One region of the Mycobacteroides saopaulense genome, then DNA from elsewhere that is predicted to be linked to it. Evidence: riboswitches for the same ligand, from Rfam matches in the RefSeq annotation. Region 1 holds a riboswitch; the other holds the start of a gene.
The links. Region 1 has a riboswitch for S-adenosylmethionine ahead of MYCSP_RS17255 (bifunctional o-acetylhomoserine/o-acetylserine sulfhydrylase). Riboswitches for the same ligand answer to the same signal wherever they lie in the genome.
Positions count from the first base shown of each region.

Region 2: it holds a riboswitch for S-adenosylmethionine, as region 1 does, so the genes downstream of both, MYCSP_RS02170 (aminotransferase class V-fold PLP-dependent enzyme) here and MYCSP_RS17255 (bifunctional o-acetylhomoserine/o-acetylserine sulfhydrylase) in region 1, are expected to answer to the same signal.

Region 1 covers NZ_CP010271.1:3,444,542-3,452,003, reverse strand. Annotated here, with positions in the region: gene MYCSP_RS17275 (DUF3017 domain-containing protein) at 1-5, shown strand, start outside; gene MYCSP_RS17270 (hypothetical protein) at 9-677, opposite strand; gene MYCSP_RS17265 (class I SAM-dependent methyltransferase) at 745-1,482, opposite strand; gene metX (homoserine O-acetyltransferase MetX) at 1,506-2,660, opposite strand; gene MYCSP_RS17255 (bifunctional o-acetylhomoserine/o-acetylserine sulfhydrylase) at 2,657-3,982, opposite strand; SAM riboswitch class IV at 4,129-4,278, opposite strand; gene MYCSP_RS17250 (NADP-dependent isocitrate dehydrogenase) at 4,472-6,718, shown strand; gene MYCSP_RS17245 (alpha/beta fold hydrolase) at 6,813-7,462, opposite strand, start outside.
Region 2 covers NZ_CP010271.1:428,755-436,216, forward strand. Annotated here, with positions in the region: gene MYCSP_RS02160 (Pls/PosA family non-ribosomal peptide synthetase) at 1-345, opposite strand, end outside; gene MYCSP_RS02165 (TerC family protein) at 529-1,494, opposite strand; SAM riboswitch class IV at 1,725-1,869, shown strand; gene MYCSP_RS02170 (aminotransferase class V-fold PLP-dependent enzyme) at 1,902-3,182, shown strand; gene MYCSP_RS02175 (flavin-containing monooxygenase) at 3,264-4,853, shown strand; gene MYCSP_RS02180 (SDR family NAD(P)-dependent oxidoreductase) at 4,850-5,809, shown strand; gene MYCSP_RS02185 (hypothetical protein) at 5,862-6,299, shown strand; gene MYCSP_RS02190 (2-oxo-4-hydroxy-4-carboxy-5-ureidoimidazoline decarboxylase) at 6,307-6,828, opposite strand; gene MYCSP_RS02195 (MmpS family transport accessory protein) at 6,943-7,462, shown strand, end outside.

The DNA of each region.
Region 1 (7,462 bases):
GGTAGGCGCTATTTGAGCAGCTGCGCCGAGCGCGCGATAGCGTCGGCCTGCTCGCCGAAGAACTGCTCCGACGGTTCACCGCTGGGGCTGCCGGTGTTGCTCGTGGCGATCTGCCAGCGCTGATCGCCCTGCCCGACGAACGCCACATAGATTTTCGGTGTGGTGGCCGCCGGAGGCTTGCCTTCAGCGGCCACCGGCTTCTCCAGTTCCAGGCTTGCCGAGGCCCCGGCCAGGTTGGGGCCATCCCATGAGTCTCGTTTGTCCGCAGTGACTTTCGATTGACGAGTCTTGACGAACTCGCTCACTGCGTCGGCGTTGGACCCGGCCAACCAGCCCTTCACTTCGGGGGCGTCGTCGGACGGTGTCAACTTGCGGATGCGCACGTACTGGGCGAATTCGGACGACTCCCACTTGGGCCGCACCTGGTAGGTCACCAGTCCCTTGTTGTTGTGCACCCCGTCGGCGAAGGCCACCCAGTCATGCGGGAGGGTGATGTAGATGCCCAGCTCGGGAATGAACTGCCGGGTATGCCGCTCGGCCGGCGCCCCGGTGGCGGTGGACTCGGACTCGCTCTTGGTGTCCGACGACGGCCCACCGGATCCGCAGCCGGTGAGTGCCGGGGCCAGGAGTGTGGTGGTGACAAAGAGGGCAGCCAGGAGGCGGCGATCCGTATGCACGGGTACACCGTAGCGGCACCGGGCATGTTCGTCTCTGTGAATTGAGGCACCCGATCTGGGGCTATGCCTATTGGTTCAGCGTCGCGCGAATACTCACGGTGACGTACGGCAGCGCCAGGCCCGTCGACTGCGCCAGTGCCGGGTGGGTGGCCAGCAGGTCGCGGACCTGCTGCAGCGTCTTCTTGCGGGCGGCTTCGGGGGCGGTGATGCAGTAGCTGCGTGAGGCCACCATATCCAGAAGTGCTTGCGGGGTAAGGTAACTCGTCCACTCGACCTGGTGGCGTTCTTGCCCGGTGAACGGTGCGGGCAGCGCACCGACGTCGGCCGAATCCGATGCGTTCTCGTGGCCGATGATGTGCCCCAGGTCCGATACCCAGCCCAGGCGTTCGTCGCGGACGTTCCACACCAGCCCCAGCCGCCCGCCGGGCCGCAGCACCCGGGCGACCTCCGGAATGGCGCGTTCGGGATCCACCCAATGCCAGGCCTGCGCCACCAGGACGGCATCGACGCTGTTGTCGGGTAGCGGTATCTCCTCGGCGGTCCCCAGCAGCGCGGGGGTGTCGGGGAGCGACGTGCTCAACACTTCAAGCATTTCCGCGAGCGGATCCACCGCGATGACGTTGAGCCCGCGCTCCACCAGGCGGGTGGTCAGCTTTCCGGTGCCGGCACCCAGATCCAGGACATCGTGTGCCCCGGGCGGCAGCAGCCAGTCGATTGCCTCCGGCGGATAGGAGGGGCGGCCCCGCTCGTAGGCCGCGGCCTGTGAACCAAACGAAAGCGACGGCTCTGCTTGTGCCTCCGGCATTCGCGCTCCTCTAGGTTCGGTGTTTACGAAGCCTGTGTTGCCTTGGCCAGTGCCAGCGTTTCCCGCACCAACTCGCTGACCGCATCGAATTCGATGAGGAACGCGTCATGACCGTGCACGGACTCGACCACCCGCAAGCCGGTACAACCGGGAAGCAGGTCTGCTAATTCCTCTTGCAGTCGCAGCGGGTACAGCCGGTCGGAGGTGATGCCGCCGACGACAACCGGGACCGGGCAGCCGCGCAGCGCCTTCTCGACGCCGCCGCGGCCGCGACCGACGTCGTGCCGGTTGAGTGACTCGGTCAAGATGACGTAGCTGCCGGCGTCGAAGCGCCGAATGAACTTGCTGCCCTGATGTTCCAGGTAGCTCTGCACCGCGTATCGGCCATCCGCCCACGGATCCTCGGGGCCTTCCGGGCCGACCTGGGGGTCGTTGCCGAACCGGGTGTCCAGCTCGACCTCGCCGCGGTAGGTCAGGTGCGCGATGCGTCGGGCGAGGTTCAGTCCCTTTTCGGGGCTGCGTCCGCTGCCGTGGTAGTCGCCACCCTGCCAGTCGGGATCGGCCTGAATGGCGGCGATCTGCGTGCTCTGGGTGCCGATCTGGTCGCCGGTGGCGCGCGCGCCAACCGCCAGCACCAGTGCCGCGTTCACCGAATCCGGGTGCATCACAGCCCATTCCAGAGCGCGTGCGCCACCCATCGACCCGCCCAGTACGGCGGCGACCTCGGTGATGCCCAGTTGCGCGAGCGCGGCGACGTCGGCGTTCACCTGGTCGCGCACCGAGACCTCGGGGAATCGTGAACCCCAGGGCTTTCCGTCGCAGGCAAGGGAAGTGGGACCGGTTGTGCCCCGGCAGCCGCCCAGGACGTTGGTGGCGATGGCGCACCACTGGTCGGTGTCGATCGCCGCGCCCGGACCGATGATTCCTTCCCACCAGCCGCCGGTGATGTGGTCGGGGCCCGCTTCGCCGACCACGTGGGAGTCGGCAGTCAGTGCGTGGCAGACGAACACCACATTGTCGCGACGCGGCGAGAGCTCCCCCCAGCTCTGTACCGCGACGATCGCGTCGTCGATGACAGCACCGCTTTCCAGCGTGATCGAACCTATTGGTACATAGGCGATCTCGTCGCCCTGGGGGAGGGCGACGTTCGGAGCCGGAAGCTGCTGTTCGATGGTCACGATGATGCCACCGCCGCGGGCTGTTTGAGGCGACGTACGGCGGCAAATCCGGCGTCGAGATCGGCCAGGATGTCGTCGATGCCCTCGATGCCGACGGCCAGCCGGACCAGCCCGGGGGTGACGCCCGAGGCCACCTGCTCGGCGGGGGCGAGCTGTGCGTGCGTCGTGGTCGCGGGGTGGATGACGAGCGAGCGCACGTCGCCGATGTTGGCGACATGGCTGTGCAGGGTCAGTGCATCGATGAAGGTCGTCGCCGCCTCGGCTCCTCCGTCCAATTCGAAGGCCAGGACGGCCCCGGCGCCCTTGGGTGCCAGTGCCTTCGCGCGCTCGTACCAGGGCGAGGTGGGCAGACCGGCGTAGTTGACGCGGGTGACCTCCGGCTGGGCCACGAGGTATTCGGCCACGCGCTGTGCGTTCTCTACGTGGCGTTGCACGCGCAGGCTCAGCGTCTCCAGACCCTGCGCGATGAGGAATGCGTTGAACGGTGAGATGGCAGGGCCGAGGTCGCGCAACAGCTGAACGCGGGCCTTGAGTGCATAGGCCGGTGCGCCCAGGTCGGCGAAGACCACCCCGTGGTAGCTCGGGTCGGGTGTGGTGAAGCCCGGATGCCGACCCTGTGTCCAGTCGAAGGTGCCGCCGTCGATGATCACGCCGCCGATTGCATTGCCATGCCCGCCAAGGTATTTGGTGGCCGAGTGCACCACGATGTCGGCACCGTGAGCCAGCGGCTGGATCAAATAGGGCGTGGCGACGGTGTTGTCGACGATGAGCGGGATGCCTGCCGCGTGTGCGATCTCCGAGATGCCCGCGATGTCGAGAATGTCGTTCTGGGGGTTGGAGATCGACTCGGCGAAGATCGCCTTGGTCTGCGGAGTGATGGCTCGGCGCCAGGACTCGAGATCATCGGGATCTTCGACGAAGGTGGTCGAAATACCCAGGCGCGGCAGTGTGTAGTGCAGCAGGTTGTACGTGCCGCCATACAGGCGCGGGCTCGACACGATGTTGTCGCCGGCCTCCGCGATGTTCACGATGGCCAGCGTCGCCGCCGCCTGTCCGGAGGCCAGCAGCAGCGCGGCCACACCACCCTCCAGGGCGGCGATGCGCTGCTCCACAACGTCCTGAGTGGGGTTACCGATGCGGGTGTAGATGTTGCCCTCTTCGGACAGTCCGAAGAGCGCCGCGGCATGCGCCGTGTCGTCGAAGACGTAGGAGGTGGTCTGGTAGATCGGCAAGGCTCGGGCATTGGTCGAGGCATCGGCGGACTGGCCCGCGTGGATCTGCTTGGTCTCGAAGGTCCACTGTGTGGGGTCGATATCGGTCATGGGGCTCTCCTGGGGGTAGTCGGGTACGGCAGTCAGGGCTGGGGACAACAGCGACAGTGACAGTGCCGACAACAGGAACGCAGGGACTTACCCCCGGGTGACGAATACTTCATCGGGCCAACCTGTCTTCTCGGGGCCCGCCATCGGACCCGCGCTTGCCGTGTGGCCGATTGCTCCGTCGACAACCTGTCGACGATTCAGTCGGCTACTCAACCTGGTCAATCACCCGGGGCACCCCACCGCGGTTGGAGGGTTGCCGACCAGCGAGCCGGGGCTTGACGCTGGTACTCATGACCGCTTAGCAGCGTATCGCAATTCACCGAATGGTTGCCACCAGGTAGTCCAAGCGCATATGGGAGCGCGATCACACGCCGTCCGCCCGCCTAGGCTCGGAGGCGACGTGATACTGAATAGGGCATCCGTGTGACCCACGGGGTACCTGAAATTTTGACCGACCAACAAGTCCGATCAACGATGCCGGGAGTGACCATGAGTGCGCAGCAGCCGACCATCATCTACACGCTGACAGACGAGGCGCCGCTGCTCGCGACGTACTCCTTCTTGCCGATCATCCGTGCCTTCGCCGGACCAGCCGGCATCGACGTCCGAACCAGCGATATCTCTGTTGCCGCCCGAATCCTTTCCGAGTTCGCCGACTACCTCCCCGAAGACCAGCAGGTTCCGGACAATCTGGCCGAGCTGGGCCGGCTGACCCAACTGCCGGACACGAACATCATCAAGCTGCCCAACATCAGCGCCTCCGTGCCTCAGCTGCTCGCCGCCATCAAGGAACTGCAGGGCAAGGGTTACAAGCTGCCCGAGTACCCCGGCGATCCGAAGAACGAGGAAGAAGAGGCCATCAAGACGCGCTACACCAAGTGTCTTGGCAGCGCCGTGAACCCCGTTCTACGCGAAGGTAACTCGGACCGCCGTGCACCGCGCGCGGTGAAGGAGTACGCGCGCAAGCACCCGCACAGCATGGGCGAGTGGTCGCAGGCATCACGTACCCACGTCGCGACCATGAAGGAGGGCGACTTCTACCACGGTGAGAAGTCGCTGACCCTGGACCGCGACCGCAAGGTCAAGATGGTGCTCACGCCCGCTGGCCGCGAGGCCAGCGAGGCCGTAGTACTCAAGCCCGAGGTCAAGCTGGGCAAGGGCGACATCATCGACAGCATGTTCATGAGCAAGAAGGCGCTCTGCGACTTCTACGAGGAGCAGATCGAGGACGCCTACAAGACCGGCGTGATGCTGTCCTTGCACGTCAAGGCCACCATGATGCGCGTCAGCCATCCCATCGTCTTCGGACACGCGGTCAAGATCTTCTACAAGGACGCCTTCGAAAAGCACCAGAAGCTGTTCGACGAGCTGGGCGTCAACGTCAACAACGGCATGTCCGATCTCTACAGCAAGATCGAGGCGCTGCCCGCCTCGCAGCACGAGGAGATCATCCGCGACCTGCACGCGTGCCACGAGCACCGGCCCGAGCTGGCCATGGTGGATTCGGCCAAGGGCATCTCGAACTTCCACTCGCCCAGCGACGTGATCGTCGACGCCTCGATGCCCGCGATGATCCGCGCCGGCGGCAAGATGTACGGCGCCGACGGCAAGCTCAAGGACACCAAGGCCGTCAACCCGGAGTCGACCTTCTCCCGGATCTACCAGGAGATGATCAACTTCTGCAAGACCCACGGCCAGTTCGACCCGACCACGATGGGCACCGTTCCCAACGTTGGTCTCATGGCGCAGAAGGCCGAGGAGTACGGCAGCCACGACAAGACGTTCGAGATCGCCGAGGCAGGTGTCGCCGACATCGTCGACGTCGAGACCGGCGAGGTGCTGCTGAGCCAGAACGTCGAGGCAGGCGATATCTGGCGCATGCCGGTCGTCACCGATGCCGCCATCCAGGACTGGGTCAAGCTCGCCGTCACGCGCGGACGTGAGTCCGGCATGAACGTGGTCTTCTGGCTGGACACCGAGCGTCCCCACGAGGTCGAGCTGCGCAACAAGGTGAAGACCTACCTGGAGGACCACGACACCGAGGGCCTCAAGATCCAGATCGTTCCGCAGGTGTGGGCCATGCGGTACACGCTGGAGCGGCTGATTCGCGGCAAGGACACCATCGCGGCGACCGGCAACATCCTGCGCGACTACCTGACGGACCTGTTCCCGATCTTGGAGCTGGGCACCAGCGCCAAGATGCTGTCGATCGTGCCGCTGATGGCCGGCGGCGGGCTGTATGAGACGGGTGCCGGTGGTTCGGCACCCAAGCACGTCAGCCAGCTGGTCGAGGAGAACCACCTGCGATGGGATTCGCTGGGTGAGTTCCTGGCCCTGGCCGTCAGCCTGGAGGATCTGGGCATCAAGACCGGGAACGCCCGCGCCAAGATCCTGGCCACCACGCTGGATGCCGCGACCGGCAAGCTGCTGGAGAACGACAAGAGCCCGTCGCGCAAGACCGGCGAGCTCGACAACCGCGGCAGCCAGTTCTACCTCGCGCTGTACTGGGCGGCCGAACTTGCCGCGCAGACCGAGGACACCGAGCTGGCCGAGCTGTTCGCGCCGCTGGCCAAGCAGCTGGTCGAGAACGAGGACACGATCGTCGCCGAGCTCAACGCGGTGCAGGGTGGCCCGGTCGACATCGGCGGGTATTACCAGCCGGATCCGGAGAAGACCAGCGCGGCAATGCGCCCGAGTGCGACCTTCAACTCCGTGCTGGCGTCCGTAGAGGTCTAGCGCGCCTCGATTTCACCTCAACCGACACGCCGCGTTCTGACGCGTTTCCCGAGAGGGACGCGCAGAACGTGGCGTGTCGACGTTGTCGAGGGGTCTAGACGGCGTCGGAGGCCGCGCTGCGCTTGGCCGCGACCAGCGGATCGATCAGGTCGGTGATCACCTCGGTGACTTGGCCCGGCGCCTCCAGCATGGGCACATGTCCCATGCCCGCCAAGGTGATCCGTCGTGCGTCGGCGGGCAGGCCCTGGCCGATGAGCTTGCCGAACCGGCCCGGCGGCACGATCTCGTCCTTCTCACACAACACCAACTGTGCGGGCACCGAGATGGTGTTCAGGTTCTCCAGGCCCGGCGCCGGCAGGATCGACGTCAGCGACGCGAAATAGGCAGGGCAGTGCGTGATGTCCTCGAAGATGCTGTGGAAGTCCGGCAGGCTCAGTGCCTCGGTCTCGCCGCACAGGGTGCGGGCGGTGGCGAATTTCACGAACGGTAGGCCCGCCGCGCGACGGCCCAGGAGCCTCGAGAATGCCAACCAGGGAAGCATGGCCGCGAACTTCACCACGATCTCGGCCTTCAACAGCGAGTACTTGGTCCAGCCGCCGGCCGGGGCGATGGCCGTGACGCTGCGGGCGCGGCCACGCTGCGCCAGGCCCAGGGCGATCCATCCGCCGAGCGAGTTGCCCACCAGGTGCGCTGTCTCCCAGCCCTTTTGGTCCATGATCTGCTCGACCTGATCGAGGTACACGT
Region 2 (7,462 bases), 1.6 Mb from region 1:
GAGCGAGTAGCTGCCCGAGGGCATCCGGATGCCGACGCGATCACCGCGCCCGATCCCGCGGGCACCGAGCCATTCGACGCTCGCCTCGACGTCGACGATGAGCTCGGAGTAGGTGAGCTGGATGGTGCCGTCATCGATCGCCGGCGCGTCGGGATTCTCCGCGGCCGTGGCGTACAGGATGTCGATCAGGGTGCGCGCCGGGGCCGCCGACCTACCGAGCAGGTATTGCGCAGGTATCGGGTGCGCCGGACCTTCCGGAGCAGCGGCGTGAGGCGCGTTCTGAGGTGCCGGATCCGGTGCCTCTTGGTGTGCGCGGCTGGTGGGTGACTCGTCGGGGCCGGTCACGCTGCTCCTCGTCATTTCCGCGTTGGTTCTCTGGGCTGGCGGGGTACCGCAGCGAGCCTATCGGTCCGGCTGCGGCTGGGCCCGCTGCCGCGCGGAAGTGGTCCTCCGGGCGGGCGCAGCCCCAGGCAAATGAGTTTGCCACGGTGGGCCGTCGGTCGACCTGTGGGTGCCAGGCGGGGGCGGCTAGGCGGCGCTTCGTCTGGTCTTGTACAGGCTGGCGACCGTGGTGATGAGAAGGGTGACCACGATCACCGCAAGGCTTGCCAGCGTGGGGATCTCGGGTACGTGGACGGGCTCGCCGCCGTTGATGAAGGGCAGTTCGTTCTCATGCAGGGCGTGCAGGATCAGCTTGACGCCGATGAAGAACAAGATGAATGCCAATCCCTGCGATAGGTACACCAGCCGTTTGAGCATGTCGCCAAGCAGGAAGTACAGCTGGCGCAGACCCATGAGCGCGAACACATTGGCGGTGAACACGAGGTAGGGCTCTTTGGTGAGTCCGTAGATGGCGGGGATCGAGTCGAGCGCGAAGAGCAGGTCGGTGGTGCCGAGGGCGACGATCACCAGGAACATCGGCGTGATGAGTCTGGCGCCGTTATCCCGGACCCACAGCCGCAGGCCGTCCCACGTGTCGGTGGTGCGCAGGTGCTTTCGGGCGAACTTCACCACGGCGTTGTCGGCGTCGTCGTCATGTTCGGTGTCGCGCGCCAGGTTGATGGCGGTGTACACCAGGAACGCACCGAAAAGGTAGAAGATCCACGAGAACTGGTTGATGGCCACCGCGCCCAGGGCGATGAAGATGCCGCGGAAGATGAGCGCCAGGATGATGCCTATCAGCAGGGCTTCCTGTTGATAGATCCTGGGCACTTTGAAGCTGGCCATGATGATCAGGAATATGAACAGGTTGTCCACCGACAGGCTGTATTCGGTGAGCCAGCCCGCGTAGAACTCGAGCCCGTACTGGCTGCCATGGAAGAACCACACCCAGAGCCCGAAGGCCACCGCGAGGCCCACGTAGATGCTGAGTGCGGTGGCGGTTTCACGTACCGAGGGTTCGTGGGGCCGCCTGCCGATCACGACGATGTCGACGATCAGGATTGCGACCGTCACGGTCAGGGTGATGATCCATTCGAGCTGGGACACCTGCATTGAATAACCTCCGGTCGCCAAAACGCCGGAGGTCTCTTCCGCCGGCAGATGACCGGCCCGCGGCACCGACCGGACCGACAACGGCCGATGTGATGACGACACCGCAGCGAAGGAATACTCCCCTCCGCCCGCCAGTCTGCCTTATGACGCGGTGATCGGGAAATCGGGATTGAAATCACCCTGCGCAATGCGCTTGACGGTGGTCATGATCCACGTGCAGACTGCGCACAGGTCATGAGAACCAGCGATAAGCCCTGGCTAGCTGGTCGGCAACCCTCCTCCACGCTGTTGGTCTTCGCGCCAGCGGCTCATCCACGGCGGGGTGCTCCAGGTGACGACCTGGCCGTGCTCAACCGGGCGCGGCAAGCGTGGACTCGCCGGGCGGGTCCGGTGAGATGGGATGTCACATGTCAGTGTCCGAGCAACCGACCGCACGCGTTGTCGGGGCCGATACCAAAGTTCCTCTGGCCCAGGGTGGCTGGATCAGGTATGCCAACTTCGACTACGCGGCCAGTGCGCCCGCGCTCTGCGACGTCGCCGACCGGGTGACCGAGCTGCTGCCGTACTACGCCAGCGTGCACCGGGGGGCCGGTTACGCCTCGCGCGTGTGCACCAGGCTCTACGAGGGAGCTCGGGAGACTGTCGCGCGCTTCGTCGGTGCCGCCGAGGGCCACCAGGTGATCTTCACCCGCAACACCACCGACTCGCTCAATCTGTTGGCCGCCGCGGTGCCGGGCGAGGTGGTCGTCCTCGATATCGAGCACCATGCAAACCTGTTGACTTGGCAGCGGTACGGCGCCCGGGTGGTGGAGCATCGAGCCACCGTGGCCGATACCGTCACGGCGCTGGACGAGGAACTGCAGCGTCGGCCTGCGGCGCTGCTGGCCGTAACCGGCGCCTCGAATGTCACCGGTGAGGTGTTGCCGCTGGCCGAGCTTGCGACCGTGGCACACCGGCGCGGGGCGAGGATCGCGGTGGACGGCGCACAATTGGCTCCCCACCGTCGAATCGATCTGGCGGGGAACGGAATCGACTACCTCGCGTTCTCTGGACATAAGCTGTACGCCCCATTCGGTGCCGGAGTTCTTGTCGGACAAGCCGACTGGCTTGATGCCGCGAGGCCTTATCTCGCCGGCGGCGGAGCCGTTCGCGATGTGAGTGTCGACGGGGCGGAATGGTTCACCGGGCCGCAGCGGCATGAGGCCGGTACCCCCAACGTCGTCGGGGTGGCGGCTGTGGCCGCGGCCTGCGAGGCATTGGCCATTCTCGGCGAGGCGAGTCTGGTCGAGAATGCCCTCACCGCGCAGCTGCGCGACGGGCTGGATGCGATCGAAGGTGTTGACACTCTGAGCATCTGGGACAGCGGGCGAGATGTCCTGGGCATCGTGTCCTTTACGGTCGCCGGATATACGCCGTCGGTTGTGGCCGCCTATCTTTCTGCCGAACACGGCATCGGGCTGCGTGACGGCAGATTTTGCGCGCATCCGCTCCTGGCCAGGCTGGGTGCGCCGGGTGGGGCGCTGCGCGCGAGCATCGGCTTGGGAACCACCCCGGGCGACATCACGCGCCTTCTGGACGCGATCGGTGAGCTCGTCGACAGGGGGCCGGCCCTGACGTACACCGAGCGCGACGGTCAGGTGGGCCCGGTGGACGATCCGCGACCGTTCCCGGATTTCTTGGCGGCCTGATCCCCGACACAGTATTCGTAACTCTAAATACGTGATACTTTCAGTTCGACACATAATGGGTCGGACTGACAAGGACGTCGAATGACTAGTGCGCGTGTGCGGGGTAAAGAGGTCAACGGGCTGGAGCGGGGTGTTCCCGAGCATGAGGTCGTGATCATCGGCGCCGGCTTCGGCGGTATCGGAGCCGGAGTGGAGCTCACCAAAAGGGGAGTCCACGATTTCGTGATCCTCGAGAAGTGGGGAGCTGCCGGCGGCACCTGGCACGCCAACAAGTACCCGGGCGTGGCCGTCGACATCCCCACCTTCATCTACAGCTTCTCCTACGATCAGAAGACCACCTGGTCGAAGTTCTTCACGCCCGGCGATGAGCTCGAGCAATATGCCAACGAACTCGTCGACAAGCATCAACTGCGCAGTAGAATTCGGTTCAACACGCGGGTGGTCCGTCAGGAATTCGATGAGGCGCACAACATATGGGTGCTGACTCTGGACGACGACAGCGTCATCACGGGACGGCATGTGATTGCCGCGACCGGAGGCCTTGAGCAGCCCAAGCTTCCCGAGATAGACGGGATCGATTCCTATCAGGGTGTGCTGATGCATACCGCATTGTGGGACAAGGATATTCAGCTCGCCGGAAAGCGGGTGGCCGTCATCGGAACCGGCGCCACCTCGCTGCAGCTGGTTCCGGAGATCGCTCCGGAAGTCGGCCATCTCAGTGTCTTTCAGCGCACGCCCATCTACGTGGGCCCCAAGCCTGACTGGAAGTACAACGGGTTCTGGCGGACGCTGTTCGGGATTCCTGGCGTGGCCAAGGGTATTCGGCACGCCATCAACCTCAGTACCGCATACATCCCGGATGCTGTCTTCAAGCTCGACTCCAAATACGTCGAATCCGCCTCGATGGCCATGGCCAATAGAATTCGGGCCTGGATGCGAACTCAGGTCGATGATCCGGTGACCCGGGAGAAGCTACTGCCCTACTACGGATTTGGTTGTAAACGACCGTCGTTCTCCAACACCTATCTCAAGACGTTCAATCGTCCCAATGTCGATCTGGTGACCGAACCGATCCAGCGCATCACCGAGAAAGGGTTGTTGACCGCGGACGGGGTCGAGCGCGAGGTGGATGTGCTGATCTGCGCCACCGGATTCGCGATCTGGGATCACATGCCCGCCTTCCCGACCGCGGGCCGGCGCGGCAAGGACCTGAAGCAGTTCTTCCAGGAGAATCGTTACCAGGCATATCAAGGGGTCTCGATCCCCGATTATCCCAACTTCTTTCTGGTCCTCGGGCCCTATGGATATGTCTTCGGGCCGTATCACATGCTGATCGAGTCGACCACCGCGCACGCCGCCCGCGTCATCGCGGAAACCAAGAAGCGTGGGGCCACCACCGCCGAGGTCAAGCCGCAGGTGCATGAGGCGTACTTCCATAAGATGCATGAGCGCAACAAGAATCACCTCTGGCTCTCGCCGGCGTGCTCGACGGCCAACACGTACTACATCGACAATCACGGCGATTCACCCTTCCGCCCAGGTGGTTTCGGCGAGATGTACTTCCACAACAAGTATTTCCGGTTGGACAACTACCGCTATGGCACCGAGACGATCGCGCCCGTCGTGAAGGCCGCGTCCAGGCGTAAGCTCAACAAGGAGGTCGTGGGATGAGGTTGCTTCCGGCACGCAAACCAGAACTTGTCGTGGTGACCGGTGCGGGCAGCGGTATCGGGCGCGCCATCGCCATCCAATTCGCCAAGGGCGGTGCGGAGGTGGTGGCTTCCGATCTGGATCTGACGACCGCACAGGAGACCGCGGAGATCATTCACCGGAAGGGGCATCGGGCCGTTGCCTTCCAGCTCGACGTCACCGATCCGGCGGCGTGGGAGCGATTCGCCGAACAGGTTCGGGCGGAGTACGGCGTTCCCGACGTGCTGGTGAACAACGCGGGCATCATGGTCGGCGGTCGCTTCTTCGACTTGGAGCAGGAACACTGGGAAAAACAGTTCCGGGTCAACGTCTTCGGGGTCGCCTACGGTGGCCGTGTCTTCGGCAAGCAGATGGCCGAGCGTGGCCGCGGTGGCCAGATCGTCAACATCGCCTCGGCAGGAGCTATCACCCCGACACCGGTCTTTCCTGCATATTCCGCGTCCAAGGCGGCAGTGAAGATGCTGAGCGAATGCATGCGGATGGAGCTGGGCCCCAAGGGAATAGGTGTTTCTGCGGTGTGCCCGGGCTTCATCAACACCAACATCGGGGTGAACGCCACCGTCGCGGGTCTGGATGTTCGCGACGACGTGCGCGAGCGCGCGAACAACATGATGAGGGCCTTCCAGTCGTCGGCTCCGATGCGTGTTCTGGACCAGTTGATCGGTCCTCCGCAAGTGGCGCGGGCGACGGTGCGCGCGGCGCGCTTCAACTTCGCGGTGGCGCCGGTGCGCCCCGAGGCGTGGCTGGGCTACTTCTTGAGTCGGCTCCTGCCCGGTCTCAACCGACACTTCATGTATCCGATCCCGTACTGGCTCGGACTGGATATCGACACGCTCATGCCCAGGGTGCAACGCGTCATCGACAATCTGACGGAGCGCACCCCGACGCCATCGGCAACCGAGCAGTCGCCGGTGTGACCGGGGACTGATCCGCTCACCGGGAATTGAACAATGGCCCTGGCCGGTACGCGTGGGTACGGTGGCGTTTGTGGCGACACAACATCAAACGTTCCGGGTCTTCACCGACAATGCCGACGGATGGCATGAGCTGACCAACGGAACGGGTGTCACGGCGAGGGTGAACGCCCCCGACCTGAAGCAGGCACAGCGGGCCCGGCATTCGCTGCGGAACTCCCGCAAGGAGGCACCCGCAGTCATCCTCGATGTATACGTGCATATCGAGGCCGATTCACGATCGGCCCGCAAGCACTTCGCGAGCCTGAGGGTTCCGGCAGCGGTCTCGTATGCGGGCACTCCCGAGGGGCTGGCGGGCCTGATCGCCGATATCTACCTGGCCGGTGTGGCCGACGGGGTGACTCTCATTCCGGCATCGCCCACCACGGACATCGATTGTGCCGTGCGCCGTGTGTTCGCGTTGCTGCCGCAACGTATCCCGCTGGCGGCCTGAGCGGCGATCACCAGTTGTCGTAGCCGCCCTCGGGGCCGAGCATCCGTTCAAGCCGGGTGCGGTTGATCTTCGCGAGTTCGTTGCGGGTCACCTTGCGTTCGGTGTCCACGTCATGGTGCATCCGGTCGGCGATCGCCCGTAGCACGGAGGCGCCGTCCTGGCCGCACATGTGCATGACGAAGCGATGACCGAAGTGGTGCTCGTATCGATGGGCGGCGGCTCGCAATGCAGCCATCATGCCGGGTGTCTCGTCGCGGATCGCGCATTGTTCGGCGGTAGAACGGGCACTTCCCGGCCGTTTGCCCAACGGAAGATAGGCGATCAGCACCTCGTCCAGCGACTCCTCGGACAGGGCGAACAGTTCGTTGTCGGCGCATCGAAACAGGGCATCGTGGTCGGCGAACGGCCGCGCCGCGGCGATCTTGCGGGCCCAGGTCACGCTGCCGCCGCACTCGTACAGCGCGTGGACCGCTTTGGTGTCGGGCATCTCGTTGAACGTGTCGCGGCCGATGCCCTGATGCATCAACATAAGACCATGATTCGACGGGTGGGCGCGGTTCGCTAGAGGGGGACCGTTGATTTTGCAGGAGCTTAACGCGACGTAACATTGCGCCCAGTAACACCGGGGAAGGAGTGGGGGACAGTGACGGATCCGGCCTGGCAGGAGTACCCGCAGGAGCCATGGCCGCCTGGCGAGGCGGTTCCCTATCCCGAGGATCCGAAGCCGCCGAAATGGCCCTGGATAGTCGCCGGCGTGAGTGTGCTCGCAGTGCTGGCGATCGCCTTGGCCTCGATCTGGGTCATCACCCGCCGAACCGAGATAGCGGCCCCCACAACGGTCACCGTCACCCCGTCCACAACGTGGACCGGCCCCAACGATGTCCCGCTGCCTTCGATCACGACGACCGAGCCGCCACCGCCATCACCGCCCCCGCCCAACCCCAGCACGGGCATGGAGACCACGCCCACGACCACCGAGGCGCCGCCCGTACCGACCACCACCGAGGCGCCGAAGCCGGTACCCACGACGGGTCAGGGGCCCGGGGGTTCCGGGAACGGCGGCAAGAGCGTTACCTACAGCGTGGGTGGTCAAGGCGGCGGGGTCAATGTCGCCTATATGACGGACAACGACTACGTACGGGTGTCGAATATCTCGCAGCCGT